One region of the Pantoea sp. Lu_F5_004 genome, then DNA from elsewhere that is predicted to be linked to it. Evidence: predicted binding sites of a transcription regulator. Region 1 holds the regulator's gene; each other region holds the start of a gene.
What was found. The regulator PurR, encoded in region 1, represses purine synthesis genes. The targets are predictions, from matches to a motif close to CANGCAAACGTTTGCNTG.
Positions count from the first base shown of each region.

Region 2: a site for PurR is predicted at 5,987-6,004, ahead of rbsD (D-ribose pyranase). Genes of this name have one in related genera too.
Region 3: a site for PurR is predicted at 5,208-5,225, ahead of serA (phosphoglycerate dehydrogenase). Genes of this name have one in related genera too.
Region 4: a site for PurR is predicted at 3,343-3,360, ahead of purH (bifunctional phosphoribosylaminoimidazolecarboxamide formyltransferase/IMP cyclohydrolase). Genes of this name have one in related genera too.

Region 1 covers NZ_CP194946.1:2,285,897-2,293,677, reverse strand. The annotation lists gene punR (DNA-binding transcriptional activator PunR) at 1-861, shown strand, start outside; gene purR (HTH-type transcriptional repressor PurR) at 858-1,883, opposite strand; gene ACR8BN_RS10620 (YnhF family membrane protein) at 2,165-2,254, shown strand; gene ACR8BN_RS10615 (C40 family peptidase) at 2,302-3,099, opposite strand; gene ACR8BN_RS10610 (Grx4 family monothiol glutaredoxin) at 3,465-3,800, shown strand; gene rnt (ribonuclease T) at 3,844-4,512, opposite strand; gene gloA (lactoylglutathione lyase) at 4,633-5,040, opposite strand; gene ACR8BN_RS10595 (alkene reductase) at 5,157-6,254, opposite strand; gene ACR8BN_RS10590 (TetR/AcrR family transcriptional regulator) at 6,305-6,901, opposite strand; gene ACR8BN_RS10585 (DUF1289 domain-containing protein) at 7,077-7,316, shown strand; gene ACR8BN_RS10580 (aldo/keto reductase) at 7,385-7,781, shown strand, end outside.
Region 2 covers NZ_CP194946.1:76,238-84,018, reverse strand. The annotation lists gene mdtD (multidrug transporter subunit MdtD) at 1-184, shown strand, start outside; gene rbsR (ribose operon transcriptional repressor RbsR) at 181-1,173, opposite strand; gene rbsK (ribokinase) at 1,178-2,107, opposite strand; gene rbsB (ribose ABC transporter substrate-binding protein RbsB) at 2,170-3,045, opposite strand; gene rbsC (ribose ABC transporter permease) at 3,071-4,042, opposite strand; gene rbsA (ribose ABC transporter ATP-binding protein RbsA) at 4,039-5,547, opposite strand; gene rbsD (D-ribose pyranase) at 5,555-5,974, opposite strand; gene ACR8BN_RS00355 (YgiW/YdeI family stress tolerance OB fold protein) at 6,157-6,564, opposite strand; gene qseB (quorum sensing response regulator transcription factor QseB) at 6,727-7,398, shown strand; gene qseC (quorum sensing histidine kinase QseC) at 7,386-7,781, shown strand, end outside.
Region 3 covers NZ_CP194946.1:818,180-825,960, reverse strand. The annotation lists gene ubiH (2-octaprenyl-6-methoxyphenyl hydroxylase) at 1-193, opposite strand, end outside; gene pepP (Xaa-Pro aminopeptidase) at 190-1,512, opposite strand; gene ACR8BN_RS03945 (YecA family protein) at 1,559-2,137, opposite strand; gene zapA (cell division protein ZapA) at 2,308-2,637, shown strand; RNA gene ssrS (6S RNA) at 2,677-2,859, shown strand; gene ACR8BN_RS03930 (5-formyltetrahydrofolate cyclo-ligase) at 2,952-3,545, shown strand; gene serA (phosphoglycerate dehydrogenase) at 3,890-5,128, opposite strand; gene rpiA (ribose-5-phosphate isomerase RpiA) at 5,408-6,067, opposite strand; gene ACR8BN_RS03915 (LysR family transcriptional regulator ArgP) at 6,250-7,155, shown strand; gene ACR8BN_RS03910 (oxidative stress defense protein) at 7,297-7,781, opposite strand, start outside.
Region 4 covers NZ_CP194946.1:3,883,114-3,890,894, reverse strand. The annotation lists gene ACR8BN_RS18025 (DUF1481 domain-containing protein) at 1-272, shown strand, start outside; gene purD (phosphoribosylamine--glycine ligase) at 305-1,585, opposite strand; gene purH (bifunctional phosphoribosylaminoimidazolecarboxamide formyltransferase/IMP cyclohydrolase) at 1,605-3,194, opposite strand; rRNA gene ACR8BN_RS18010 (16S ribosomal RNA) at 3,828-5,367, shown strand; tRNA gene ACR8BN_RS18005 (tRNA-Glu) at 5,454-5,529, shown strand; rRNA gene ACR8BN_RS18000 (23S ribosomal RNA) at 5,742-7,781, shown strand, end outside.

The DNA of each region.
Region 1 (7,781 bases):
GGAGGGAGCTTCAGCGCCGCCGCGCAGGAGTTACATCGTGTGCCCTCTGCCATCAGCTATACGGTGCGTCAGCTGGAAAACTGGCTGGCGGTACCGCTGTTTGAACGGCAGCATCGCGAAGTGGTTCTGACCCCGGCGGGTGAGCATTTTGTCCGGGAAGGACGCAGCGTCATCAAAAAAATGCTTGCCACCCGGCGACAGTGTCAGCAGCTGGCTAACGGCTGGCGCGGCCAGCTAAGCATAGCCGTTGACCGTATCGCTAAACCTCAGCGCACCCGACAACTGGTCAAAGATTTCTATCGCCACTTTCCCGATATGGAGCTGATCATCAGCTATGAAGTCTTTAACGGCGTCTGGGATGCGCTGGCCGATGGCCGGGTGGAAGTGGCGATTGGTGCCACGCAGGCAATACCGGTGGGCGGACGCTTTGCTTTCCGGGATATGGGCACGCTTAACTGGCGCTGCGTGGTTGCGCCCGACCATCCTCTGACACAGGCGAGCCAGATAGATGATGACACGCTGCGTAGCTGGCCGTCCCTGGTGCTGGAAGATACTTCACGCGCACTGCCGCGTCGTATGACATGGACGCTGGATAACCAGCGCAGGCTGGTGGTGCCGGAGTGGCAAACCGGGCTGGAGTGCGTGCAGGCGGGATTGTGTGTGGCGATGGTGCCGGGCCATCTGGCCAGGCCACTGCTCGACAGTGGCGAGCTGGTTGAACTGACGCTGCCGGTGGCGTTTCCGGACAGCCCATGCTGCGTCAGCTGGGCAGAGGATCGCGCATCACCGGCGACAGGCTGGTTGCTCAGCTATCTGGGTGATGCGCAAACGCTTAATCAGGAGTGGTTAAGCGAGCATTAACGGCGATAGTCGCGGAATGGGCCATCGGCCACGGAACGGCGCTCAATCAGCGTCGGATGGACCTCAATCGTTTGTGACACTTCGCGCTTACTGGTAATGCGGTCCAGCAGCATTTCCAGCGCTTTCTCACCCAGCTGGGCTTTAGGCTGATGCACCGTGGTCAGGGCCGGTGCAAAATAACGGGCGTTGCGCACATTGTCATAGCCGATCACCGAAATATCCTGGGGGACGCGCAAACCCATCTCGTCGGCGGCGCAAATCGCGCCCATCGCCATGATGTCACCGCCACAGAAAACCGCCGTCGGACGCTGCTTCTGCGACAGGATCTGCTGCATCGCCTGATAGCCTGACTCCGGCTCAAAGTCACCCTGCACAATCCACTCGGCGCGTGGCTGAATACCCGCTTCTTCCATCGCCTTCAGGAAACCAGCATGACGTCCGCCACCGGTGTTACGCTCCATCTGACCGGGGATAGCACCAATATCCCGGTGTCCGCGTTCAATCAGATAGCGTCCCGCCAGATAGCCGCCCTGGAAAGCATTATCCAGTACCGTGTCGGTGAAGTCGGCGCGCGACTCGCCCCAGTCCATTACCACCATCGGGATATTGCGATTCTCTTCCAGCATCTGCAGCAGATCGTCCGGATATTCAGAGCACATCACCAGCAGCCCATCGACGCGTTTCTGCGCCATCATGCTGAGATAGGCGCGCTGTTTTTGCAGATCGTTATGCGCATTACCCAGAATCAGCGTATAGCCTTTGTCAAAACAGTGATTTTCAACCGCTTCGATAATTTCAGCGAAATAGGGCGCTTCGCTGGAGGTGGCAAGCAGGCCCAGTGTCTTGGTGTGGTTCACTTTCAGGCTGCGCGCCACGGCGCTCGGCGAGTAGTGCAGTTCTTTAATCGCCTGCCAGACCGCGTTGCGCGTCTCTTCAGCCACAAAGCGGGTTTTATTGATGACGTGCGAAACGGTGGTCGTTGAGACGCCAGCGCGTTTCGCCACATCTTTAATTGTTGCCATGAAAATCGGACTCCAGTGCTTATCTAACTCTATGATAAGCGTAGTGTTAAACGTTTGCGTCTGCTCAGGGTTTTTTCCGCAAAAATGCAGCTTTCCTGGCCAGTAAACAGGCCGCTGGCGTAATAAAAACGCCTGAAAACGTGCGCAAACGGAATCAGGGTTGCGCGCGTTGCGCAACAAAGGCGGGATTCTAACAAGGCTGAACGGATAAAACGAGATTTTTACCGGGCCCTGTGGGAAAATGCGATACCCCTGCTAATTGTGTGACTAAGGAGGAAGCAATGAGTACCGATCTTAAACTGGCTTTAATGACCACCGCGGGCTGTCTGCTGATGATTGTGGCCTTTAGTTTTACCGCTATTCTGCACTAATAAAAAAAGCCGGGATTATCCCGGCTCTCTTCTGGTTGTTCCGCTGCTCAGCGTATGGTTTTCGGCGTCATCACCCGACGGGCACCAATATAGTGGCGCTGCCAGTAATCTTCTCCTAACGCGCTGATCTGAATATCTTTGCCGGTGCGTGGCGACTGGATAAACTTGCCATCACCCAGGTAAACGCCGACATGGTCCGCAGTACCGCGTCCATTGATACGGAAGAAGACCAGATCGCCTTTCTCCAGCGACTCACGCTTGATCGGCGCGGCGTCACGCAGGTGGTACATCTCGTTAGCGGTACGTGGGATTTTAAACTTCACCAGATCTTTATAGGCGTACCAGACCAGGCCGCTGCAATCGAAACCGGTATGGGGAGAGGTACCGCCCCACTGATAGGGTTTACCCAACTGACCCATCAGCTTGGTCATCGCGGTTTCGCGGGCCTTCTGATAGCGCTGACGGTGAGATTTGCTCATCTTAATCGTGCCGGTCTCGCTGGTGGTGACCTCAGCGGTTTTCAGCAGGCGCTGATGACCATAACGTTTTTTCTCTTTGTTCTTACTGAGACGGGCGGTTTTTAGCGAGGTCTTCTTAGCAGGCGTCTGTTTCGCGGTGAGTTCGACTTTTTTCAGTTTTTTTGTTTTTAATTTTTGAACCGGGCTGAGGCGAGTCTTTTTCGTCACCGTTTTCACCGGGCGACGCTTGCGACGCTCATCTTCGCGTGCACTCTTTTTCTCTGCTTTATGCGTACTGACGTTCACCGGCGCGTGAGGCGACGCAGCGGCGATGTTGAAAAACAGTTGCGCAAAGGCCAGCATGAAAAACGTAATGATTAAACGCATAGTCCGTTGATTAGTTAAGTTGTCAGGGCCACTACGCACCGCGACAAAGTTGAGATTAATCTGATCCAGGATCAGCGCCCAGGCCATTCTAGTCCAGTTCTTTTAAAAACTGTAATGCCTTTTAATATTAATCTTTGCAACTCACATAATCGTGCTGAAAATGAACATTTTCAGCGTCTTATATCAACGAAATTATTACGAATTATTAATCTGTTACCTGCTGTTAATAATCAGGTATTCAGGTGTTCCGGAGCATGACTTAACAATGATGGCGATTTAATCGGGCAGCGATCAAAATCTCGTTTTCAGTCACGCTGCGAAGTCGCTACAATAAACAAACACGATGTGACGAATTAAGGAAGGCAATTATGAGTACTGTAGAAAAAATTCAGCGCCAGATCGCAGAAAACCCGATCCTGCTGTACATGAAAGGTTCCCCGAAACTGCCAAGCTGCGGTTTCTCTGCACAGGCGGTGCAGGCGCTGTCAGCCTGCGGTGAGCGTTTTGCTTACGTGGATATTCTGCAGAACCCGGACATTCGTGCCGAGATGCCGAAATTCGCTAACTGGCCAACTTTCCCGCAGCTCTGGGTCGATGGCGAGCTGGTCGGTGGATGCGACATCATCGTTGAGATGTTACAACGTGGTGAGCTGCAGACGCTGATCAAAGAGACCGCAGAAAAATTTAAAGAAGCAGAATAAAAAAAGGCCGACATCATGTCGGCCTTTTTCATTGCGGCATCCCTTATGCGGATGTCGTGGCTTCTGCATCGCCTTCCGCGAAGGGCAGTGGCCAGCCGCCTAACCGTTTCCAGCGGTTCACCAGCTCGCAGAACAGCGTTGCCGTCTGCTGAGTGTCATAGAGCGCAGAATGCGCCTGCGTGCTGTCAAACTCCATTCCCGCCGCAATACAGGCCTTCGCCAGCACCGTCTGACCCAAAACCAGCCCGCTCAGGGCCGCGGTGTCAAAGGTGGCAAACGGGTGAAACGGATTGCGCTTCAGGCTGGCTCGTTCCGCCGCCGCTGACATAAAGTTCAGGTCGAAAGTGGCATTGTGCGCCACCATAATGGCGCGATTGCAGCCGCTGTCTTTAATGCCCTTACGCACCATTTTGAAAATAGCGTGCAGCGCCTCATATTCACTGACCGCGCCGCGCAACGGATTGCTGGGATCGATGCCGGTAAAGGCCAGAGCTTCGGGATGCAGCAGCGATCCGACAAAAGGTTCGACGTTGAAATGCAGCGTCTGGTCAATCTGAATCCATCCCTCTTCATCCATCTTCAGCGTGATAGCGGCAATCTCCAGTAACGCATCGGTTTGCGCATTGAAACCCGCGGTTTCAACGTCGATCACCACCGGATAGAAGCCACGGAAACGTTGATTGAGTGCATTAGGGGAATTCGATTCAGACATCAGGATCTCGTTGCAGAAAAAGGGCAGCGCGTATTATGGCAAAAAACGGGGCCGGGTGCAGCAGATGAAGCGCAGAGAAGGGGATTCAGCCCACCCGATCGGGCAGGCTGACAGGCAGGTTTAGTTGCCGAGGCCGTTACCGGCATCTTTGTTTTCGATCAGCTCGATTTTGTAACCATCGGGATCTTCAACAAAGGCAATAATGGTGGAGCCGCCTTTAACCGGGCCAGCTTCACGCGTCACGTTGCCGCCATCTTTGCGGATACGTTCGCAGGCCGCTGCTGCGTCATCAACGCCCAGCGCAATATGACCATAGGCATCACCGAGGTCATACTTATCGACGCCCCAGTTATAGGTCAGTTCGATCACCGCACCTTCGCTCTCGTCGGTGTAGCCCACAAATGCCAGGGTATATTTGTATTCGGTGTTTTCGCTCTGACGCAGCACGCGCATGCCCAGCACACGCGTGTAGAAATCGATTGAACGTTGCAGATCGCCAACGCGCAGCATGGTATGAAGTAAACGCATAACATCCTCTTTTAAATAAAACGCCATCGCCCGATGACTCAGGCGCTAAGTATAGCGATGAAAATCGCTATTGAATAATGGCTGCCGTCATCATCCCGGACGGCAGCCCGAACCGGTTACAGCGTCGGGTAGTCGATATAACCTTCCGCGCCGCCGCCGTAGAAGCTTTCCGGACGCTGTGGATTGAGTGGGGCATCCTGCTGCAGACGCTCAACCAGATCCGGGTTAGCAATGTAATCGCGACCAAACGCAACCGCATCGATCAGACCGCGACCAATCAGGTCATCCGCTTTCTCAACGGTATAGGCACCGGCACCAATGATGGCACCCGGGAAGAGATCACGCACTTTCTGACGGAAGGCGTCGGTATAAGGCTGACCGCCGGCCCAGTCTGGCTCGGAGAGGTGCAGATAGGCGATATTGCGTTTTGCCAGCTCGCCGATATACCACAGCGCCGCTTCCTCTTCATCCGGGCCGTTGTCCAGATTCTGGAAGCTGCCGATAGGTGAGACGCGAATACCAATGCGATCGGCTGACCAGTTAGCGATCACCGCATCAACCACTTCCAGCGCAAAGCGGCCGCGTTTTTCGATGCTGCCGCCATATTCATCAGTACGCTGGTTTGAGCCTGGTGCCAGGAACTGGTGCATCAGGTAACCGTGCGCCGAGTGCAGCTCAAGCAGGTCAAAGTCCGCTTCACGCGCGTTGGCTGCGGCCTGGCCAAAATCTGCCACGATCTGCTTAATCTCTGGCACTGTCAGCTCACGCGGCGTTGAGGTATCTTCGCGATAGACGCTGCCATCTTCAGCACGCAGTGAGGTACGGGTGCCAGCGGCAATCGCCGATGGCGCAACCGGTGCTTTGCCTTCCGGCTGCACGCTGTTATGTGAGATACGACCGGTGTGCCATAACTGTACTGCGGTGTGACCGCCAGCCTGATGCACGCCTTCGTTAATCGCTTTCCACGCTGCAATCTGTGGCTGAGTATGTAAGCCTGGCGCACCGGCATAGCCTTTCGCCTGGAAAGAGATCTGGGTCGCTTCGGTGATGATTAAACCGGCGCTGGCGCGCTGGCGATAATATTCAGCCATCATCGGGGTAGGGATGTCGCCTGGCTCAATGCTGCGCAGACGGGTCAGCGGTGCCATAAATACGCGGTTTGGGACAGTAATTGCACCGACTTTTAGCGGACGAAACAGCTGGGTACTCGCCATAATAGCTCCTGATTAGTAGACCAGTCGTCTACAAACATGTTTTTTAAAAATCAGTGGCGTTCAAGCCACTGTTCGATGGTACTCAATGCCAGACGCAGTGGCTGCGCCTCGCGGGAAATTTTGCTCTGCAGGCTGGCACCCAGCCACAGCAGCGACAGCAATTCCGCCATCTGCGCGGGGGGCTGCGGCAGGCTCAGCGACTCCTGCTGCTCTGCGGCAATCAGGGTCCGGGCGTAGAGTGCCGTGATCTTTCCGGCACCCTGCTGCAGTGCATCACGCATCGGCTCTGAGAGATCGCACACCTCCGCGGAGACTTTGACGCCCAGACAGCCTACGATGTGGCCCTGCTGAACAAACAGATCAACGGCAGCACGAAAGTGGTTAAGCAGGCGCTCACGCGGCGTGCCATCGGTCTGGTTAAGCTGCAACGCCACATCCTGCAGGTAACGCGCAAAATAGCGTTCCAGTAACGCCACGCCAAACGCCTCTTTAGAACGGAAGTAGTAGTAGAAGGAGCCTTTCGGCACCGCCGCCTGCGTCAGCAGTTCGCTGAGGCCCATTCCGGTAAAGCCGCGTTGCAGACAGAGTTGCTCACCTGTCTGGAGCAGGTGTTCGCGGGTTTCGTTGCGTTGTAGCGTCTTATTCATGGCAGTGAGATTAGTAGACCAGTCGGTCTAATGCAATGCAACCCTTTATATTTGGCACAGAGTGTTCACTCCTGAGTCAAAGAACAGGATTAATTCTGGCCGGGTGGGGCTTACTTCCTGCGCAACCAGGCTACGCTTTTTACTGGACTGTTTATTCTGTGAATCCGGAGGCGTGGTGGCTGAGCAGCTTGAGTTTTTCCCGGTTCCCAGCCCCTGTCGCGGCATCTGCCAGACTGATGCGCGCGGCTACTGCCTGGGATGTTTACGCAGCCGCGATGAGCGGTTCAACTGGCTGCGCTTCAGCGATGCGCAAAAGCGTGAAGTCATTCGTCTTTGTCAGCAGCGGCGTCAGCGTCTGCAACGGCAACAGAAAGGCGAGGAGCCGCACGCGCCACAACAGCCGGAGTTATTCTGACGACTTTGCGCTTTCCGTTATACTCTCTGACACGCTAATTTCAGCCAACGCGCAACAGGGAGAACGTCATGTTAGAACCGCAAGCCATCGCTTCACAGGGGCCCGATTTTTCACCGCTGGTCATGGGGTACTGGCGTCTGATGGAGTGGGGGATGTCACCACAGGAGCGGGTCGCCTTTATTGAGCACCATGTGAGGCTCGGCATCACCACCGTTGACCATGCGGACATCTACGGTGACTACCAGTGTGAGGCGGCGTTTGGCGAGGCACTGAAACTGGCACCTGGTTTGCGCGACCAGCTACAGATTGTGACCAAGTGCGGCATCGCCACCCGCGCCCAGCCTGAGCATCAGATAGGCCACTACATTACCGACAAACGTCATATCCTTCAGAGTGCTGAAAACTCACTGCGCCATATCCATACCGATCGTCTCGACCTGTTGCTGATCCATCGTCCCGATCCGC
Region 2 (7,781 bases), 1.9 Mb from region 1:
GGCCGTCAGCGCCGCGGTGCTGCGCTTCTACCAGGAGTTTGAAACCAGCACCATTTCACAGTTCCACGCCACGTTTCTGACCATGGGCGTGGTAACAGTACTGTCGGCGCTGACCTTTATGCTGCTGAAAAACGGTGATGGTCGTAATCTGATCAGTAATCGCGACAAAAAGAAAAAGCGCTAAACCGATCCACGCACCACCAGTTCCGGCGTCAGCACCAGCGTTTGCTGACTGGCGTCGGGATTGCTGAGACGATGGAGCAGGGTGTCTATTGCCAGTTCACCCAGCGCATCTTTCGGCTGATGAATGGTACTCAGTGGCGGAGTGAGATAGCGCGCCAGTTCGATATCGTCATATCCCATTACCGCCATCTGCTGCGGAACCTGCATGCCGGCCTGATAGAGTGCGTGATAAACGCCCACCGCCATGGCATCGTTGCTGGTGAAAACCGCTTCCGGCGGCGTTTCCAGCGCCAGCAGTTCGACCATCCCGTTGTAGCCTCCCTGGAATTCAAAGTCACCATTCACCACATAGCCGGGCAGAATCGCCAGGCCACTCTTTGTCATGGCGTTGCGATAACCTTCCAGACGCATACGAGCCGGGGTTTTGTCCTGTGGACCGGCGATACAGGCGATGCGGGTATAACCACTGTCGATAAGATGCTGAGTCGCCATCTCCCCGCCCAGCAGCGCGTTATCCTGAATAATGTCACCACGGCCTTCAAACGGCGCCCAGTCCATCATAACGGCAGGTATAGAGGGATAACGGTTCAGAATGTCGGCCGAGGGCAGGTGGCTTTCCGTACACATGATCAATAAACCGTCGACGCGCTTCTGCATCAGCGTTTCCAGGCTGCGGTTCATCCGCTCTTCATCGCCTGCCGTGTTACAGAGAATCAGGCTGTAGCCACGCTGATAGCAGCTCTCCTCCACGCCCCGCACCACTTCGGCATAAAATGGGTTACTACTGGTGGTCAGCAACATACCGATCGTGTGCGTCTGATTGATTTTCAGACTGCGCGCCAGCGCAGAGGGGGCGTAGTTCAGATGGCGGATGGCCTGCTCAACTTTTTCGCGCACGCCTTCACTAACAAAACGATTGTTATTGATAACGTGCGAGACAGTGGAGGTAGAGACGCCCGCCAGGCGAGCGACATCTTTCATGGTGCTCAAATGCTTAGCCCTGCTGCTGCAAAAATTCATCGATCTCGGCGCGCCACGGCACGGAGGGCTGCGCACCCGAGCGCGTAACGGCGATAGCAGCGGCGGCATGGGCAAACCGCACCGCGTCATACATCGTTTTCTGCTCCAGCCGCGCGGTAATAAAGGCGCCATTAAAGGTGTCGCCCGCCGCGATGGTGTCGATAGCTTTAACGCTGAAGCCAGCAATACGCTGACCTTCTCCCTGCTCGCTCAGCCAGACACCGCGGCGACCCAGAGTAATCAGTACCGTGCCGATACCTTTCGCATGCAGTACTGCCGCAGCACGGGCGGCATCTTCATCGTTGCTGACCGCAATGCCGGTCAGACTCTCGGCTTCAGTTTCATTCGGGGTAATAATGTCGATCAACGCCAGCAGTTCATCTGAAAGCTGGGTGGCGGGTGCAGGATTGAGAATAACCTGCGTCTGATGCTGTCGGGCAAGCGTCGCGGCGGCCAGCACACTTTCCAGCGGTGATTCCAGCTGCATCAATAGTGCATTGGCGTCGGCGATAACCTGCTGATGGCGTGTCACGCAGGCGGGTGTTAACGCCGCGTTTGCACCGGAGTAAATGCCGATATTGTTCTCACCGTCGCCATTGACGAAAATCATCGCCACACCGGTCGACTCACCCTCAACCACTTCGACCGGCGTAGTATCAATATTGTCCCGGGCCAGTTGCTGACGAACACGTTCACCAATGTCGTCAGCGCCCACACAGGCGATAAATGCGATATCGGCACCAGCACGACCGGCGGCGACAGCCTGATTCGCACCCTTACCGCCAAACGCAATCTGATAATTCTGCCCGATCACCGTTTCACCGGGACGAGGAAAGTGCGCCAGATTAAGGATGTGGTCAGCGTTAATGCTGCCAAGAACGGCCAGTTTTGCGTTTTTGCTCATTAGGGGAGTCCGGAATAAGTGCGCCACCAGGAGGGTGGCGCAGTGCCCTGCTTTTCTTTGAGTTATTGAGTGACCAGCTTCAGGTCGACCGGGTTGATCGCCTTCACTTTTTCACCCTTCAGCACTTTATCAGCGGTATCTACGCCGATCATGCCAATTTTGTCTGGCATCTGTGCCACGGTCGCAGACAGTTTGCCACCTTCTACCGCTTTAACGCCATCGGCAGTACCGTCAAAACCAACGACGATCACACCGGTTTTACCGGCGGTCTGCAGCGCACGCAGTGCACCCAGCGCCATTTCGTCGTTCTGAGCGAATACGGCCTGAACGTCCGGGTGTGCCTGAAGCAGGTTCTGCATGACGTTCAGACCTTTGGTACGGTCAAAATCGGCAGGCTGGCTGGCGAGGATCTGGAATTTGTGCGCATCAGCGGCCTGTTTGAAGCCTTCGCCACGCTCACGGGCGGCAGAAGTCCCGGCAATGCCCTGTAGTTCAATAATTCTGGCGTTTTCGCCGACCTTTTTGGCGATGAAGTCGCCGGCCATTTTACCGCCGAAACGGTTATCGGAAGCGACGTGGCTGACAACGGTACCCTGTGCCGCAACGCGATCCAGCGTGATAACCGGGATGTTCGCCTGGTTAGCCATCTTCACCGCATTGCCCACAGCATCAGAGTCGGTTGGGTTGATCAGCAGCAGTTTGGTGCCGCGAACCGTCAGATCCTGCACGTTAGCCAGCTCTTTAGCCGGGTTGTTCTGTGAATCCAGCACCACCAGGTTGTAGCCCAGTTTGTCCGCTTCTTTCTGCGCACCCTCTTTCAGCGAAACAAAGAACGGGTTGTTCAGGGTTGAAACCACCAGCGCGATAGTATCTTTGGCCATAGCGCTGGTACTGAGCGTTGCGCCAAGGATCACGGCCAGTGCGGTTAACTTTTTCATCATGTCATCCTGTGTAAGGTCAGAGTTATTTACTGCTTTTATTATCTACCAGCACCGCCAGCAGGATTACTACCGCCTTAACGATCATCTGGTAGTACGAAGAGACGCCCATCAGGTTCAGGCCGTTGTTCAGGAAGCCGAGGATCAGTGCGCCAATCAGGGTGCCGAAAATACGCCCTTTACCGCCTGCCAGGCTGGTTCCGCCCAGCACGACCGCAGCAATCGCATCCAGCTCATAGCCGGTGCCCGCTGTCGGCTGTGCCGAAGAAAGACGCGCCACTTCAATGGTGCCTGCCAGCGCCGCCAGCATGCCACTCAGGGAATAGACGATGATTTTGACGCGATTCACATTGATGCCGGAGAGACGCGTTGCCGCTTCATTACCGCCAAGCGCATAGATATAGCGACCCAGACGGGTGTGCTGCAGCATGTACCAGGCAGCAATAAAGACCAGCGCCATCAGCCAGACCGGCGCAGGGATACCCAGCGGACGACCAATACCAAACCAGCCCAGCAGATCGGCATTGGCATTAAAACCCGTGTTAACCGGACTGCCGTCGGTGTAGACCATGGTGACACCGCGCAGCAGCAGCATCATGACCAGCGTGGCGATAAACGCCTGCACCTTGCCGCGCGCCACAATGGTGCCGGTCAGGGCACCGATTGCCGCTCCCAGCGCCAGCGACGCCGCCACCGCGACCAGGGCATTCACCTCCATGCCCACCAGCGATGCACCCACCGCGCCCGTCAGGGCCAGCAGCGATCCCACAGAGAGATCGATACCAGAAGTGAGGATCACCAGCGTCATCCCGACCGCCATAATGGCGTTAACCGAGGTCTGCTGCAGAATGTTGAACAGGTTCGCCACGGTAAAGAAGTTCGGGCTCTGGCTGGCCACCACAGCGATCAGCACCATCAGCGCAATCAGCGACTTCTGTTCCAGTAGCCAGCTTTTGCTAAACCAGCGACGGCTGGCAGGTAAAGTTTGGGTCGTCATACCACTAAATCCTCGCTGTGTTGCTTGCCTACGGCGGCTGCCATCAGGCTCTCCTGAGTGGCTTCTTCTCGGGTAAATTCGCCGCTGATACGGCCTTCATGCATCACCAGAATCCGATCGCTCATGCCCAGCACTTCCGGCATTTCCGAGGAGACCAGAATGATGCTCAGCCCTTCGGCTTTAAACTGGTTAATCAGTTGATAGATCTCTTTCTTCGCGCCGACATCCACACCGCGTGTCGGTTCGTCCAGAATCAGTACGTTAGGCCGGGTCATCAGACCGCGGGCAATCGCCACTTTCTGCTGGTTGCCGCCCGAAAGCAGACCAATGGGCTGCTCCATTGAAGGCGTTTTAACGTTAAACAGCCGGATAAAATCGCCCACCGCCAGCTGCTCTGCCGCATGTTTCAGCGTGCCGCTGCCGTGACTGAAATAGCCTAACGCTGTCAGCGACATGTTCTCTTTAACTGACATGCCCAACACCAGGCCATCGCGCTTACGATCTTCGGAGATATAGACGATGCCGTTAGCCAGCCCATCCTGCGGTGAGCGCGTCACTACTTCCCGACCATTGAGCCACAGTGTGCCCTCGCGACGCGGCAGGGCGCCGTAAAGCACCTTCATCAGTTCGGTACGTCCCGCGCCCATCAGGCCGGAAACGCCGAGGATTTCACCTTTACGCAGGCTGAAACTGACGTTATCCACGCCCGGTCCGCTGACGTTCTCCACTTTCAGCCGCACGTCGCCTGGTGCCTGATCAATATGGGGATATTGATCTTCCAGCTTACGGCCGACCATCATTTCGATCAGGCTCTCTTCCGTCAGCTCGCTGACCGGGCGTTCAGCAATAAACTGACCGTCGCGGAACACCGTGACGTCATCGCAGATCTCAAAGATCTCTTTCATGCGATGCGAGATATAGACGATGCCGCAGCCCTGCGCTTTCAGTTCGTTGATCACCCGGAACAGCGACAGCGTTTCGGTATCAGTCAGCGCATCGGTCGGCTCATCCATGATGATCACCTGCGACTCAAAGCTCAGGACTTTGGCGATTTCGACCATCTGCTGATCGCCAATCGACAAATCCCCCACCAGCTTGTGGCTGTTGAAGCGCAGATTAAGCCGTTTAAGCAGCGCATCGGCTTCGGCATACATACGCGGCCACTGGATACGGCCAAAACGGCTGACATATTCGCGGCCGAGGAAAATATTCTCCGCCACGGTTAACTGAGGGATCAGGTTCAGTTCCTGATGAATGATGCCAATACCCGCTTCCTGAGACGCTTTCGGCCCACTGAAACGGGTCTCTTTGCCCAGCCAGCGCAGCGTACCGGTATCATATTGATAGATGCCGGTCAGCACTTTCATCATCGTGGACTTGCCTGCGCCGTTCTCGCCCACCAGCGCCATCACGCGTCCTGCCCGGACATTCAGCGACGCCCCCTTGAGGGCTTTCACACCCGGAAAGGATTTTTCAATGCCGTCGAGTTGCAGTAAAGGTTGCATAGCGGCCTCAGAAGGTCACACCGGCGCTGAGGATGACATTCGCAAACGGAGAGCACTCTCCGCTGCGAATGACCGCCTGACTACGCTGCGTTTGTTGTTTGAATTGTTCATGACTGGTGTAGCTGATGGTGATGATATTCCCCTGGTGCTGTTGCAAGGCTTCGAGCACGGCGACAAGCGCGCTATGAAGTTGCGGATTATGCTGCTTAATCTCTTCCGCGATCAGGGCGCTCTCTACCTGCATCTCCAGTACGACAGCATTAACCACCTGCATAAAATCAGGCGTACCCGGCGTGAGCGCTAAATCGATGCGCTGCGGTCCGGCCGGAATCGGCAAGCCTGCATCAGCAATCGTCAGCGTATCCGTGTGTCCCAGGCGGGCAATCACATGAGAGAGTTCAGCGTTTAACAAGCGACCTTTTTTCATCTTTTCACTCCACAGCGAAACGTTTCGCTGTCAGGAGTGTATGAAAAGCCGCCATCAACTCAACCGGCAAAGAAGAAATCTGTGATCGTTATCGAAACGTTTCGCTCACGCGGGGAGAAATTTGTATTAAGTCAGGGAACGGGCAGAAAAAAGGGCCGCGAATGCGGCCCCGGAGGAGAGGATTAAGGCAGTTTCTTAACCTGCTTAACGTCCATCTCAATGCTGTTGAAATCTTTATCCAGTTCACCCGTCAGCTCAACGTTGTCTTTAGGTGAGATAGTCTGGCCGTTCCAGTGCTTGTGGTCGATTTCGACTTTCATGGTGCCGGTCTGGTCGCGGAACAGATAATCTTCGTTGCCGATCTGTTTCTCCAGCTTACCGCGCACGGTGACCCAGCTGTCATCTTTCATCTCTTCAGCCTGCTTTACGGTCACCACACTGGTGTGATCGGCACTGAAACCGCCCTGACCGGCTGCTGCCTGCGTCTGTGCGGCTGGCGCACTGGGATCAACAAATCCACCCTGCTGTGCAGCGAAAACCGGGGCAGAAGCCAGCATTACGACGGCCAGAATTGCAGCGTGTTTTTTCATTTTGTCACCTCTTTTCCATGATGTGGTTCGTCTTGTTGAGCTTAGTTGACCATAAAGTTCTTAACAGCTTCTTAAGAGGCAAAAATAAGCTATTTTCGCCGAAATCAGCTGTACAAGCAGGAAGTTGCTTCGTATAAAGCGCTATCGGAACAGGGAGACGTGATGCGTATTTTACTGATTGAAGATGATCGTTTAATTGGCGACGGTATCAAGGCGGGGCTGAGTAAACTGGGCTTCAGCGTTGACTGGTTTACCTCTGGTGAGACGGGGTTTAACGCGCTGGAGGCCGCGCCCTGGGATGCGGTGATCCTGGACCTCTCACTGCCCGAGCGGGATGGGCTCGATATTCTGCGGCAGTGGCGACAGCAGGGGAAAGATGTACCGGTACTGATACTGACCGCCCGCGATGCGCTCGATCAGCGGGTCGAAGGCCTGCAACTGGGAGCCGACGACTATCTGTGTAAACCCTTTGCCTTAACTGAAGTGGCTGCTCGCTTACAGGCGCTGATCCGCCGCCGTCATGGCCAGCTGCAGCCCGAACTCCGGCACGGTAATGTGGTGCTGATCCCCGGCAGCCACAGTGTGATGCGCGAAGGTGAGGCGATTGCGCTGAAAAGCCGTGAACTGGCGCTGCTGGAACTGTTTATGCGAAACCCTGGCCGGGTGCTGACACGCAGCCAGCTGGAGGAGAAGCTCTACAACTGGGACGCCGATGTCTCCAGCAATGCGGTAGAAGTTCACATTCATCATCTGCGTAAAAAACTGGGCAGCCAGTTTATCCGCACGCTGCACGGCGTCGGTTATACCCTGGGAGCGGCTGAATGCGATCAATGAGCCTGTTTCTGCGGCTGGGTATCGGTTTTGTGCTGCTGCTCGGGATCTGCTGGGCCAGCGCCAGCCTGAGTGCCTGGCATCAGACACGTGAAACCCTTGATGAGCTCTTCGATACCCAGCAAATGCTGCTGGCCAAGCGTCTGCTGACGCTGGATTTCTCCTCACTGGACAACGCCACTCTACCCAGAACCAAAGAGATACTGCGCCACCATCGCGGCGATCAGGATGACGACGCCCTGGCCTTTGCCGTCTTCACGCGTGACGGCAGGCAGGTGATGAATGATGGTGACAATGGCCGCTACCTGCCGTTTGAGGCGGAGTATCAGGGATTTCATGAGGGCCAGCTTACCAATGATGACGATCGCTGGCGGTTTGTCTGGCTG
Region 3 (7,781 bases), 1.5 Mb from region 1:
GATTGATGTCCGCAAGCTGCTGGCAGGTACCGGCAGAGAGCGCAATAGCGCGGCCGTCGAAACCGGGATGCGCCCGGCTGCCGGGCTCGCTGCTTTCAATCAGCGTTACCGGCAGTGTGCCCTGGGTCAGATGGGAGATCGCCAGCGCCAGCGTCGCCCCGGTCATGCCGCCACCGGCAATCAGAATCGTCATGCCTGTTTTGCCGCCGCCATCAATGCTTCAATCTCATCCGCCTCTTTCACGACGCTGTCGGTGAGATTTTCAATGCCATCTTCAGTGATCACAATGTCATCTTCGATTCGGATACCAATGCCGCGATACTGCGCGGGCACGTCGGCATCCGGTGCGATATAAAGACCCGGCTCGACGGTTAACACCATGCCCGGTTCCAGTACGCGGTCGCGGCTCGGGGTACCGTAGTGGCCGACATCGTGAACATCCAGCCCCAGCCAGTGGCCCAGGCCATGCATATAGAACTGACGATGGACTTCCTCGGCGATAAGCGTATCGACGTCGCCCTCCAGAATGCCCAGCTCCACCAGCCCGGTGACCATGATACGCACCACTTCATCATTCACTTCACGAATGCTGATGCCCGGCCGGAACAGTTCAAGCGAGCGGTTGAGGCAAGCCAGCACGATGTCATAAATCGCGCGCTGCGCCGGGCTGAATTTACCGTTAACCGGGAAGGTGCGGGTGATATCGCCTGCATAGCCGTGGAACTCACAGCCTGCATCGATCAGCACCAGATCGCCGTCGCGCATTTCGCTTTCGTTTTCGGTGTAGTGCAGAATGCAGCCGTTAACTCCGGCACCCACAATGGTGTTATAGGAGGGAAAACGCGCGCCGTGACGGTTAAATTCGTGTTGAATTTCCCCTTCGAGCTGATACTCGAACAGGCCTGGCCGGCAGGTTTGCATGGCGCGGGTATGCGCCAGTGCACTGATTTTCCCGGCGCGACGTAACAGTTCAATCTCATCCGCATCTTTAAACAGACGCATCTCATGCACCCAGGGACGCCAGTCAGTGAGGGTATCGGGCGCACTAAGATGCTGGCGGAAGCCGCGACGTAGCTTATCCAGCGCGCTGAACACCAGTGTGTCCGCGTGGGCATATTCGCCCTGCGCATGGTAAACCACATCCAGGCCATTCAGCAGCAGGTGCAGCTGGTCACCAATATCATTCCAGGGTAAAGCGCGATCGACGCCCAGTTTGTCGGGTGCGGCCTCCTGACCCAGGCGACGGCCAGACCAGGTTTCCGCGGCAGGATCGCGCACGCGGTTAAACAACACGCTGTGGTTATGATTCTCATCGCTTTTGATCAGCACCAGCAATGCCTGCGGCTCGTTAAAACCGGTGAAATACCAGAAGTCGCTGCTCTGGCGGAACGGATATTCGGTGTCATTACTGCGCATCACTTCTGGCGCAGCAAAGATTAACGCTGCGCTGCCAGGCACCATCTTCGCCAGCAGCGCCTGACGACGCTGCAGGAATCGTTCCAGTGAAATCATCTCTGCACTCCCTGTAAACTGACCGGTTAAACTCGTTGACCTGAAATTAGTGTAGCGTCGGTTTTTGCACTTCTGGCGCGGTTGGCTGCGGGCGGGTGAACGTATCGTGGCACAGCAGCGCGGCGACACGTACATACTCAATCACCTCCTCCAGCGACTGCTCCAGCTCCTCCTGGTCTTCATCTTCTTCGTAACCGAGCTGTGCGATAGTGCGCAGATCATCGATTGCTTCGCCGGTTTCGCCGGTGACTTTATCCAGTTTAGGCTGTGTTACGCCCAGGCCGAGCAGAAAATGGTTAACCCAGCCCGCCAGCGCGTCGGCACGGTCAAAGACGGTGATGTCGTCGTCAGCAGGTAGCAGCAACTGAAACAGGAAGCCTTCATCTTCCAGCGTAGTCGCCGTATGCTCGTGTAGCTCCGCCAGCGGCACGGCAAGAGTGTGTGAAAACGCCATGCCTTCGTTAGCCAGATCGTGTACCAGCGTCTTCCAGCTGGTGTCCTGGTTACCACCGCAGAGGATCCCGCTCAGCAGGCCATGCATTTCCGCGGGCGTCATTCCAACGCCCTGCTGTGAGAGCACCGCCGCGAGCGCGTTGTAATCGGGGGTTGCGTTCTGTAAGGACATAAGTTTTCATCGTCGTTGGCAGAATAAGTTCGTGTTATGCTACCACTAGCTGCCTCAAGGTTTCCAGAAAAGGGGTTGTATCTTATTTCGTGGGTCTATATAGTTGCCCGCCTCCCAAGCCATTGACTGCTAAGGGAGTTGCGAGCGAAGTAATCAGTCAGGAAGGTGGCATGTCTGCACAACCGGTAGATTTACAAATTTTTGGTCGTTCGTTGAGAGTAAATTGTCCGCCAGAGCAGCAAGATGCGCTCAATAGCGCGGCTGAAGATCTCAATCAACGGTTGCAAGATCTAAAAGTTCGCACTAGAGTCACCAATACAGAACAACTGGTGTTCATCGCCGCGTTAAACGTCTGCCACGAGCTGGCGCAAGAGAAAGTGAAAACGCGCGATTATGCTGCTAATATGGAACAGCGTATCCGTATGTTGCAGCAGACGATTGAACAGGCATTAGTTGAGCAGGGTCGCATCTCTGAGCGTGAGGGTGCGAAGTTCGAATAAAACTTCATGGTTGCTATACTTAAGTAACGGTGAGGTAAATTTTCTCTGAGATGTTTGCATGTGGGCCAGTCCCCTGAGCCGATATTTCGAAAAAACAGAATGTGACGCTCGTAACCTGTGTGCATGCTCGGTTCGTCCGAGAAGCCTGATGGTTATGACGGCATGTTCACCTTGAACCAAGGGTTCAAGGGTTACAGCCTACGGCGGCATCTCGGAGATCTCTCTTCCTGTAGTCCTGCTTTTTTCCCCTGACTGACATGTTATAGTCGCTCAACAGCGACTTATCCGGCGGGGAAATCATGTCTGAACCTTCCATGTCTGAACCTTCAATGACCCAGCGTCAGGCGATTCGCCAGCATGTGCGACATCTGCGACGGGCACTTACCGATGAGCAGCAAACGCAGGCTGCTGAGCAGCTCGCTGAACATGCGCTCAACTACGCCCCGGTGACCGAAGCGCGCAATATTGCCCTGTTTCTGTCGGTGGATGGCGAACTCAATACCCGTCCGCTGATTGCCCGCCTCTGGCATCTGAAGAAAACAGTCTGTCTGCCGGTTTTACACCCCTTCTCTCCCGGTAATTTGTTGTTTCTGCGCTACTCGCCCGATACCCCATTGCTCAAAAATAAGCTGCGCATTCCTGAACCGCCGCTGGATATCCGGCAGTTGATCACCCTTGATCAACTGGATCTGATGATGGTGCCGCTGGTGGCGTTTGATCAGCATGGGCAGCGTCTGGGGATGGGCGGCGGCTTCTACGATCGCACCCTGCAGAACTGGCGGCAGCACGGTTTTTTGCCGGTGGGCCTGGCACACGATTGTCAGCAGGTCGATAGCCTGCCGGTGGCAGAATGGGATGTGCCTTTGCCGGCGGTAATGACGCCGTCAAAACTCTGGCTGTGGGAGTAGAAGAGTCGCTTTTGCAGACAAGTGAAAACCCACATCCGGGCGCATCTGGCTGCAATGAAATAGCTCAACGCGCAGGGAACATGGTCATAAGAGGAAAGCGTCCCGCCGCCCGGATAAAAACGCCGGGAGCGTTTTTGAACAACGCCACGCGTTGGCCCGGTTACGGGCGCACCTCAGGGATGATGTGCGTAATCGCGCGGGCCGGGCATGCCATGGATGGCGGCTTTTGCGTCTTTCCGATCTGACCGTGTTCTCTTCGCAGTCTCGGTCTTACAGCAAATCGGGACAGCCTGTATTAACTACCTGAAGAGACGCGACTAAGCGCCTGTTCAGGTTGGTAGCGCTTAGTAAAGCAGACGAGCGCGGATGGTACCCGGAATCGCCTTCATCAGCTGCAGCGCGTTCTCGGCCACTTCCGGCTCTGCATCAATGTCGATCACCACATAGCCCATAAACGGCGAAGTTTGCAGATACTGGGCAGCGATGTTGATGCCCTGCTCGGCAAAAATCTGGTTGATGGCCGTCAGCACGCCAGGGCGGTTCTCATGGATATGCAGCAGACGACTGGCGCTGATACCGTGAATCGGCAGTGACACTTCGGGGAAGTTAACCGCCGAGAGAGTCGAGCCGTTATCGGAGTATTTCGCCAGCTTGCCAGCCACTTCAATGCCGATGTTCTCCTGCGCTTCTTCCGTCGATCCGCCAATGTGCGGCGTCAGGATCACGTTGTCGAACTCACTCAGTGGAGAGATAAACGGCTCGCTGTTGGTTGCTGGCTCGCTCGGGAAGACGTCGATGGCTGCGCCACCCACCTGTTTGCTGGCCAGCGCATCGCACAGTGCCGGAATATCTACTACGGTACCGCGTGAGGCGTTAATCAGCAGCGCGCCAGGCTTCATCTGCGCCAGCTGCTCTGCACCAATCATATCCTGTGTAGAGACGGTTTCCGGCACGTGCAGGCTGACAACGTCGCTCATGTTGAGGAGATCGGCCAGATGGCGTACCTGCGTGGCATTACCCAGCGGCAGCTTGTTTTCAATGTCGTAGAAGAAAACATGCATACCCAGGCTTTCTGCCAGCACGCCCAGCTGCATTCCGATATGGCCGTAACCGATAATACCCAGTTTTTTGCCACGCGCTTCAAATGAGCCTTTGGCAATCTTATTCCAGATGCCACGGTGTGCTTTCGCATTCGCTTCCGGGATGCCACGCAGCATCAACAGCATCTCACCAATCACCAGCTCCGCAACCGAGCGGGTATTTGAGAACGGCGCATTGAACACGGGAATACCCCGGCTGGCAGCCGCCTGCAGATCAACCTGGTTGGTACCGATACAGAAACAGCCAACGGCGACCAGCTTTTCAGCCGCCGCAAAAATCTCTTCAGTGAGCTGGGAGCGGGAACGGATACCAATAAAGTGTGCATCACGGATCGATGCTTTTAACGCGTCGGAATCCAGTGCGCCCTTATGGAATTCGATGTTGGTATAGCCTGCAGCCCGCAGGTTCTCCAGCGCGCTCTGATGGACACCTTCCACCAGCAGGAACTTAATCTTATCTTTTTCCAGTGATACCTTTGCCATTTCCCGATCCTATTCAGCATTCAATGAGGACTACCATAAGCCAGCCTTCTGTCAAAATATCAAAAAAATCGCGTCGGGCAATACAAACGATTGCCCGGCCGCCAGCACGGCAGCGGCTGACGACAGCACATTGCCGGACAAAATAAGGAGGTCAGCCTGGAAGAGAGAACGAACCCGCTGCGGATGACGGTTATGTGACATAAGTCACCAAATTTCACCACAGCGAGAAAAGATGATTTGCGGGCAGAAATAACCGACGCCGCATCGACGCCGGACAGATCATTTTTTGATGGTTTTCACGCCATCAGGCCCGCCAATTAGCGCAATATCAGCACCGCGCGCGGCAAAAAGGCCCACGGTAACGACACCTGGCAAGGCGTTGATGGTTTTTTCCAGCTCAATGGGATCGAGAATGCGCAGATTATGCACATCGAGAATAATGTTGCCGTTATCGGTAACCACGTTCTGACGATACTCAGGCAAGCCGCCCATTTTCACCAGCTGACGCGCCACGTAACTGCGCGCCATTGGGATCACCTCGACCGGGAGCGGGAAACGACCCAGCACATCGACCTCTTTTGAAGCGTCAGCGATACAGATAAAGGTTTCAGCCACGGCGGCCACGATCTTTTCGCGCGTCAGCGCCGCGCCGCCGCCTTTGATCATCTGCATCTGTGGGTTGATCTCATCCGCGCCATCTACGTACACCGACAGCAGGTCAATCTCGTTCAGGTCGAACACCTGAATACCCAGGCTCTTCAGCTTCTGGGTTGAGGCATCCGAGCTGGAGACGGCACCTTCAATCTGATGCCTGACCGTGGCAAGCGCATCGATAAAGTGGGCAGCGGTGGATCCGGTACCCACACCAACAACGGTGCCCGGCTGCACGTACTCAAGTGCAGCCCAGCCAACGGCTTTTTTCAGTTCATCCTGGGTCATGGTATGTTTAAAACCTGTGCGACAACGAAGTGCGCGTAGTATAAAACAAGGCTTGCTGAAAATGCTCGGCTGACCGACGTGGATTTATCGCTTTGGAAGCCAGCCCACAAAAAACAAGAGAGCCATCACAGGTGATACTTTTGTGGCATAGTGACATCCATCCTGAAGGAGAGAGAAGAATAATGAAACGCCCGGATTATCGAACGCTTCAGGCGCTGGATTCAGTGATCCGCGAACGCGGATTTGAGCGTGCCGCTCAAAAATTATGTATCACTCAGTCAGCGGTTTCACAGCGTATCAAGCAGCTGGAGAATCTGTTTGGCCAGCCGCTGCTGGTGCGCACCGTGCCACCACGTCCGACCGAACAGGGTCAGAAACTGCTGGCATTGCTGCACCAGGTGGAACTGCTGGAAGAGGAGTGGCTGGGCGATGAGAACAGTGGCACCACGCCGCTGCTGCTGTCGCTGGCGGTCAATGCCGACAGTCTGGCGACCTGGCTGCTGCCTGCGCTGAAAGATGTGCTGGCAGATTCACCCGTACGCCTGAATCTGCAGGTCGAAGATGAAACCCGCACCCAGGAGCGTCTGCGTCGTGGTGAAGTGGTGGGTGCGGTGAGTATTCAGCCGCAGCCGCTGCCCAGTTGCCTGGTGGATCAGCTCGGCGCCCTCGACTACCTGTTTGTGGCGTCGCGCGACTTTGCCGATCGCTTCTTCCCCAACGGCGTCACCCGCTCTGCCCTGCTGAAAGCGCCTGCGGTGGCGTTTGACCATCTTGATGATATGCATCAGGCCTTCCTGCAACAGAACTTTGATCTCTCACCGGGCAGTGTGCCCTGCCACATCGTGAACTCCTCTGAAGCCTTTGTGCAGATGGCGCGACAGGGTTCGACCTGCTGTATGATCCCGCATCTGCAGATTGAGCGTGAGCTGGCGAGCGGTGAGTTAATTGATCTGACGCCAGGCTTGTGTCAGCGCCGGATGCTCTACTGGCATCGTTTTGCACCGGAAAGCCGGTTAATGCGTCGGGTGACCGATGCGCTCATTGCGCATGGACATCGGGTGCTGCGTCAGGATGACGTCGCAGCCTGAAAACAAAAACGGGGCGAAAGCCCCGTTTTTACTGCTGACAAATTATGCCCCGAACGGCTGTAAGGATGGATTGGCTCAGGGAACAAGGTCAGATCCTGAGATTCATCGGCAGTCTTAACAGGGCATCAGCCCCGTTTTGCATTATGGCGTGTTGGGCTTGATCTCAAACACCACATCAACCTGATCGTCAAAGTTGATGCTCTGCTGATCGTAGGTCTCCTGCGCCGAGGTATCTGCCGCTGTAGCCGCTTTATACATACGGTTCATCGGCATTGGCTGATAGTTAGCGACCTGATAACGAATGCTGTAGATCGATCCCAGCTTCGCGTTAAAGCCTTCAGCCAGCTGTGATGCCTGCTGAGTCGCATTTTTAATCGCTGCTTTACGCGCCTGCTCTTTGTAGCTCTCCTGATTTGCCACGCCTAACTCGACGCTACGCACCTCATTCAGACCGGACTTCAGCGCCCCGTCCAGCAGATCATTCAGCTTGTCCAGCTGACGCAGGGTTACCTGCACCTGACGCACCGCACGGTAGCCTTTCAGGACGGATTTACCCTCTTTGGTGTAATCGTACTCTGGCTGGGTGCTCAGGTTTGCCGCATCAATATCTTTCTTCTCAATGCCGT
Region 4 (7,781 bases), 1.6 Mb from region 1:
AGCGGATGCGTAACCTCAGCGATGCGCTATTAAGCGGTCAGGTGTTCCTCAGACAGGGACACTGGCTGGGAAACAATGTGCTGGAGAGTTGCGAAGGCCAGCAGGTCAGACCGGCTTTTGACGCCGACGCTCTGCAGATGCTGACACAGCAGCAACGCCGCGCATCGGCACCGCTGATGGTGTCATGGCTTGAAGCGCCGGAAGGGATACAGCTATTGCGGGTCAGTCAGCAGGATGACTGCTCACAGCAGCCGACAGAAGAAGATATGTGAATTGAAAAGGGGGCACCTGGTGCCCCCTGAACTTATTTGCGATTAATGGCGCGGTAGCCGATATCGCGGCGACAGAAGCTGCCCTGCCATGAGATTGGCTGTGTCAGCTCATAAGCCCGCTTTTGTGCCGCGGCCACATCGTCGCCCAGCGCGGTTACGCACAACACGCGGCCACCGTTTGTCAGCACCCGATCCTCTTCCAGCCGTGTTCCGGCGTGGAATACCTTGCCGTCAGCAACTTCTTCCAGTGGCAGACCGTGAATCTGATCGCCCTGAGTGTAGTCACCCGGATAACCGCCCGCCGCCAGGACCACACCCAGCGCAGGGCGGGGATCCCATTGTGACGTTTTCTGATCCAGCTTACCGTCACAGGCGGCCAGGCAAAGATCGACCAGATCCGACTGCAGACGCAGCATGATCGGCTGAGTCTCTGGATCGCCGAAGCGGCAGTTGAATTCGATCACTTTCGGCTGCCCGGTGTGATCGATCATCAGACCGGCATAGAGAAAACCGGTATAGACATTGCCTTCAGCCGCCATGCCGCGCACGGTCGGCCAGATAACCTGATCCATAACGCGCTGGTGGATCTCATCGGTGACAACCGGAGCCGGAGAGTAGGCACCCATTCCGCCGGTGTTCGGACCGGTATCGCCATCGCCCACGCGTTTGTGATCCTGGCTGGTGGCCATAGGCAGCACATGCTCGCCGTCCACCATCACGATGAAGCTGGCTTCTTCGCCATCCAGAAACTCTTCAATCACAATGCGGTGTCCGGCATCGCCAAAGGCGTTACCGGCCAGCATATCCTGAACCGCATCCTCAGCTTCCTGCAGCGTCATCGCCACAATTACGCCTTTACCTGCGGCCAGGCCGTCGGCTTTGATGACGATAGGGGCGCCTTTCTCACGCAGATACGCGAGAGCGGGCTCAACCTCGGTGAAGTTCTGGTATTCCGCACTCGGGATCTGATGACGCGCCAGGAAATCTTTAGTGAAAGCCTTAGAGCCTTCCAGCTGCGCAGCGGCCTGAGTCGGACCAAAGATAGCCAGCCCGGCCTCACGGAAGGCATCCACGATGCCAATTACCAGCGGCGCTTCGGGGCCGACAATCGTCAGATCAATCTTTTCACGCCGGGCAAACTCAAGCAGGGCAGGAACATCAGTCGCACTAATCGCGACATTCTGCAGCGCAGGCTCTAATGCGGTACCCGCGTTACCCGGCGCCACAAACACGGTTTCCGCCAGCGGCGACTGGACTGCTTTCCAGGCCAGAGCATGTTCACGTCCGCCATTGCCGATTACTAAAATTTTCATCTGTTTCTCTCCAGAACGATTAATGGCGGAAGTGACGCATGTCGGTGAAGATCATGGCAATGCCGTGCTCATCAGCCGCCGCAATCACCTCTTCATCGCGGATAGAGCCGCCAGGCTGGATGACGCAGCTCACGCCTGACGCGGCTGCCGCATCAATACCATCACGGAACGGGAAGAAGGCATCCGACGCCATGGCTGATCCTTTTACTTCCAGCCCTTCATCGGCTGCTTTAATGCCGGCAATCTTAGCGGAATAGACACGGCTCATCTGTCCGGCACCGATACCAATGGTCATGTTGTCGCGTGCATAAACAATGGCGTTAGACTTAACGAACTTCGCCACTTTCCAGCAGAACAGCGCATCACGCAGTTCCTGTTCGGTTGGCTGACGTTTACTGACTACGCGCAGCTGGCTGGCATCGACCATGCCGAGATCGCGATCCTGTACCAGCAGACCCCCGTTGACACGTTTGAAATCCAGTGCGGCAGTACGGTTTTGCCATTGGCCGCAGATCAGGACACGGACATTCTGCTTCGCGGTGGTAATTTTCAGCGCAGCCTCGGAAACCGCTGGCGCGATAATCACCTCAACAAACTGGCGGCTGATAATGGCCTGCGCAGTTGCTTCATCCAGCTCGCGGTTAAAGGCGATGATGCCGCCAAATGCGGAGGTCGGATCGGTCTGGTAAGCGCGATCATAGGCTGCCAGCAGCGAGTCACCGGTCGCTACGCCACAAGGGTTCGCATGTTTGACGATGACGCAGGCGGGTTCACTGAACTCTTTGACGCACTCCAGTGCAGCATCCGTGTCAGCAATGTTGTTATAGGAGAGCGCTTTACCCTGAACCTGCCGGGCAGTCGCCACTGAAGCTTCAGTGATATTCTCTTCTATATAGAAGGCAGCATCCTGATGGCTGTTTTCACCGTAGCGCATATCCTGCTTCTTAATGAAGTTCAGATTCAGAGTACGCGGGAAACGGCCGGCGGGCTGATTACGATCACCGTGATAGGCGGGCACCAGGCTGCCAAAGTAGTTAGCGATCATGCTGTCATACGCGGCAGTGTGTTCAAACGCTTTGATCGCCAGATCGAAACGGGTCTCAAGCTTCAGACCATTTTCATGGGCATCCATTTCGGCAATGATCGCATCGTAGTCGCCGCTGCTGACCACGATTGCCACATCTTTATGGTTCTTGGCAGCAGAGCGCACCATGGTCGGGCCACCGATGTCGATATTTTCCACTGCATCTTCCAGTGAACATCCTTCACGGGCGACGGTCTGTGCAAAGGGATAGAGGTTAACGACCACCATGTCGATTGGGCTGATGTCGTGCTGCGCCATAATGGCATCATCCTGGCCGCGACGACCTAAAATGCCGCCATGCACTTTGGGATGCAGGGTTTTGACGCGTCCATCCATCATTTCCGGGAAACCGGTGTAGTCAGAGACTTCTGTGACAGCCAGACCCGCATCCGCCAGCAGGCGAGCTGTTCCGCCTGTGGAGAGCAGTTCGACACCGCGACTTGAGAGCGCCTGAGCAAATTCGAGGATACCGGCTTTGTCAGAGACACTGAGCAATGCGCGGCGTACAGGACGAGTTTGTTGCATGGTGGTTTATCCCTTGGCTTTGTTTCGCGTGTATAAGAGCGTTACATCAGGCTTTACAGCGGTTTTCTCTTCTCTATATAGGAAGAAAAAATCAAAAACCTCAGGTAACGCCCCGAAAAGGGGTGTCCGGAACTTCGCCCGGCATTGTAGCGAAAACGTTTGCGTGATGCTCGCCTAAATTTATCTGGCCCGACTAATGTGGATAACATTGTGTGTAACTGCGTATAACAGCCGCTTTTGCTGTGGAATGCAGCGAACGCTCTTTTTTATGCAATTTATGGGTTGCGCCTCTCAGACAACTCCCTATAATGCGCATCCATCAACACGGAACACCGGCAACGGAAAACGGGTTGAGAGGCACAGGAGACTGCGCCGCCGGAGAAAAACTTCTGAAATAGAGGTTGACTCTGCAGGAGGAAAGCGTAATATACGCCACCTCGCGACAGGACGCTAACGCACTGTTCGCACTGCTCTTTAACAATTTATCAGACAATCTGTGTGGGCACTCGCAGGATTGATATCAGCGTCTCCGGACGTAAAAAAATATCAAGCCTCACGAGTGAACACATAATGAAATTCATTATGACGTTTTACAGATGAGCACCGCTTAACTTGTTTAAGCAAATCAAACTTAAATTGAAGAGTTTGATCATGGCTCAGATTGAACGCTGGCGGCAGGCCTAACACATGCAAGTCGGACGGTAGCACAGAGAGCTTGCTCTTGGGTGACGAGTGGCGGACGGGTGAGTAATGTCTGGGGATCTGCCCGATAGAGGGGGATAACCACTGGAAACGGTGGCTAATACCGCATAACGTCGCAAGACCAAAGAGGGGGACCTTCGGGCCTCTCACTATCGGATGAACCCAGATGGGATTAGCTAGTAGGCGGGGTAATGGCCCACCTAGGCGACGATCCCTAGCTGGTCTGAGAGGATGACCAGCCACACTGGAACTGAGACACGGTCCAGACTCCTACGGGAGGCAGCAGTGGGGAATATTGCACAATGGGCGCAAGCCTGATGCAGCCATGCCGCGTGTATGAAGAAGGCCTTCGGGTTGTAAAGTACTTTCAGCGGGGAGGAAGGCGACGGGGTTAATAACCCTGTCGATTGACGTTACCCGCAGAAGAAGCACCGGCTAACTCCGTGCCAGCAGCCGCGGTAATACGGAGGGTGCAAGCGTTAATCGGAATTACTGGGCGTAAAGCGCACGCAGGCGGTCTGTTAAGTCAGATGTGAAATCCCCGGGCTTAACCTGGGAACTGCATTTGAAACTGGCAGGCTTGAGTCTTGTAGAGGGGGGTAGAATTCCAGGTGTAGCGGTGAAATGCGTAGAGATCTGGAGGAATACCGGTGGCGAAGGCGGCCCCCTGGACAAAGACTGACGCTCAGGTGCGAAAGCGTGGGGAGCAAACAGGATTAGATACCCTGGTAGTCCACGCCGTAAACGATGTCGACTTGGAGGTTGTTCCCTTGAGGAGTGGCTTCCGGAGCTAACGCGTTAAGTCGACCGCCTGGGGAGTACGGCCGCAAGGTTAAAACTCAAATGAATTGACGGGGGCCCGCACAAGCGGTGGAGCATGTGGTTTAATTCGATGCAACGCGAAGAACCTTACCTACTCTTGACATCCAGCGAACTTTCCAGAGATGGATTGGTGCCTTCGGGAACGCTGAGACAGGTGCTGCATGGCTGTCGTCAGCTCGTGTTGTGAAATGTTGGGTTAAGTCCCGCAACGAGCGCAACCCTTATCCTTTGTTGCCAGCGATTCGGTCGGGAACTCAAAGGAGACTGCCGGTGATAAACCGGAGGAAGGTGGGGATGACGTCAAGTCATCATGGCCCTTACGAGTAGGGCTACACACGTGCTACAATGGCGCATACAAAGAGAAGCGACCTCGCGAGAGCAAGCGGACCTCACAAAGTGCGTCGTAGTCCGGATCGGAGTCTGCAACTCGACTCCGTGAAGTCGGAATCGCTAGTAATCGTGGATCAGAATGCCACGGTGAATACGTTCCCGGGCCTTGTACACACCGCCCGTCACACCATGGGAGTGGGTTGCAAAAGAAGTAGGTAGCTTAACCTTCGGGAGGGCGCTTACCACTTTGTGATTCATGACTGGGGTGAAGTCGTAACAAGGTAACCGTAGGGGAACCTGCGGTTGGATCACCTCCTTACCTGAAGATACCTTCCCGCGCAGTGTCCACACAGATTGTCTGATAGAAAATAACGAGCAAAGTGTCTTTCGAAGACAGACTTAATTGTCCCCTTCGTCTAGAGGCCCAGGACACCGCCCTTTCACGGCGGTAACAGGGGTTCGAATCCCCTAGGGGACGCCAAAGCTTGGTGACAGGTGAAAGATGTTACCCACATATCTTAAAGATGACTTACGAGTCATGTTTAAGATATTGCTCTTTAACAATCCGGAACAAGCTGAAAATTGAAACGACGCAGCGCGTCATTCCTCCGTAATAAGGAATGACAAAGCGATGCGTTCGAGTCTCTCAAATGCTTGCAGCACGCAGCGTTGTAAAACGCCTGTGGGTTGTGAGGTTAAGCGACTAAGCGTACACGGTGGATGCCCAGGCAGTCAGAGGCGATGAAGGACGTGCTAATCTGCGTAAAGCGACGGTAAGGTGATATGAACCGCTACAGCCGTCGATGTCCGAATGGGGAAACCCGGTGCACTCTGTGCATCATTGCAGCATGAATACATAGTGCTGCAAGGCGAACCGGGGGAACTGAAACATCTAAGTACCCCGAGGAAAAGAAATCAACCGAGATTCCCCCAGTAGCGGCGAGCGAACGGGGAGCAGCCCAGAGCCTGAATCAGCTTGTGTGTTAGTGGAAGCGTCTGGAAAGTCGCAGGGTACAGGGTGATACTCCCGTACACAAAAACACACATGCTGTGAGCTCGATGAGTAAGGCGGGACACGTGGTATCCTGTCTGAATATGGGGGGACCATCCTCCAAGGCTAAATACTCCTGACTGACCGATAGTGAACCAGTACCGTGAGGGAAAGGCGAAAAGAACCCCGGCGAGGGGAGTGAAACAGAACCTGAAACCGTGTACGTACAAGCAGTGGGAGCCTTCTTTATGGGGGTGACTGCGTACCTTTTGTATAATGGGTCAGCGACTTATATTCTGTAGCAAGGTTAACCGTATAGGGGAGCCGCAGGGAAACCGAGTCTTAACTGGGCGTTAAGTTGCAGGGTATAGACCCGAAACCCGGTGATCTAGCCATGGGCAGGTTGAAGGTTGGGTAACACTAACTGGAGGACCGAACCGACTAATGTTGAAAAATTAGCGGATGACCTGTGGCTGGGGGTGAAAGGCCAATCAAACCGGGAGATAGCTGGTTCTCCCCGAAAGCTATTTAGGTAGCGCCTCGTGAACTCATCTTCGGGGGTAGAGCACTGTTTCGGCTAGGGGGCCATCCCGGCTTACCAACCCGATGCAAACTGCGAATACCGAAGAATGTTATCACGGGAGACACACGGCGGGTGCTAACGTCCGTCGTGAAGAGGGAAACAACCCAGACCGCCAGCTAAGGTCCCAAAGTCATGGTTAAGTGGGAAACGATGTGGGAAGGCACAGACAGCCAGGATGTTGGCTTAGAAGCAGCCATCATTTAAAGAAAGCGTAATAGCTCACTGGTCGAGTCGGCCTGCGCGGAAGATGTAACGGGGCTAAACCATGCACCGAAGCTGCGGCAGCGACGCTTATGCGTTGTTGGGTAGGGGAGCGTTCTGTAAGCCGTCGAAGGTGTGCTGTGAGGCATGCTGGAGGTATCAGAAGTGCGAATGCTGACATAAGTAACGATAAAGCGGGTGAAAAGCCCGCTCGCCGGAAGACCAAGGGTTCCTGTTCAACGTTAATCGGAGCAGGGTGAGTCGACCCCTAAGGCGAGGCCGAAAGGCGTAGTCGATGGGAAACAGGTTAATATTCCTGTACTCGGTGTTACTGCGAAGGGGGGACGGAGAAGGCTATATCAGCCGGGCGACGGTTGTCCCGGTTTAAGCGTGTAGGCGGAGTGTCCAGGTAAATCCGGACGCTTGTTAACGCTGAGGCGTGACGACGAGGCACTACGGTGCTGAAGTGATAAATGCCCAGCTTCCAGGAAAAGCCTCTAAGCATCAGGTAACACAGAATCGTACCCCAAACCGACACAGGTGGTCAGGTAGAGAATACCAAGGCGCTTGAGAGAACTCGGGTGAAGGAACTAGGCAAAATGGTGCCGTAACTTCGGGAGAAGGCACGCTGGCGCGTAGGTGGAGGGACTTGCTCCCCGAGCCGAAGCCAGTCGAAGATACCAGCTGGCTGCAACTGTTTATTAAAAACACAGCACTGTGCAAACACGAAAGTGGACGTATACGGTGTGACGCCTGCCCGGTGCCGGAAGGTTAATTGATGGGGTTATCCGTAAGGAGAAGCTCTTGATCGAAGCCCCGGTAAACGGCGGCCGTAACTATAACGGTCCTAAGGTAGCGAAATTCCTTGTCGGGTAAGTTCCGACCTGCACGAATGGCGTAATGATGGCCAGGCTGTCTCCACCCGAGACTCAGTGAAATTGAACTCGCTGTGAAGATG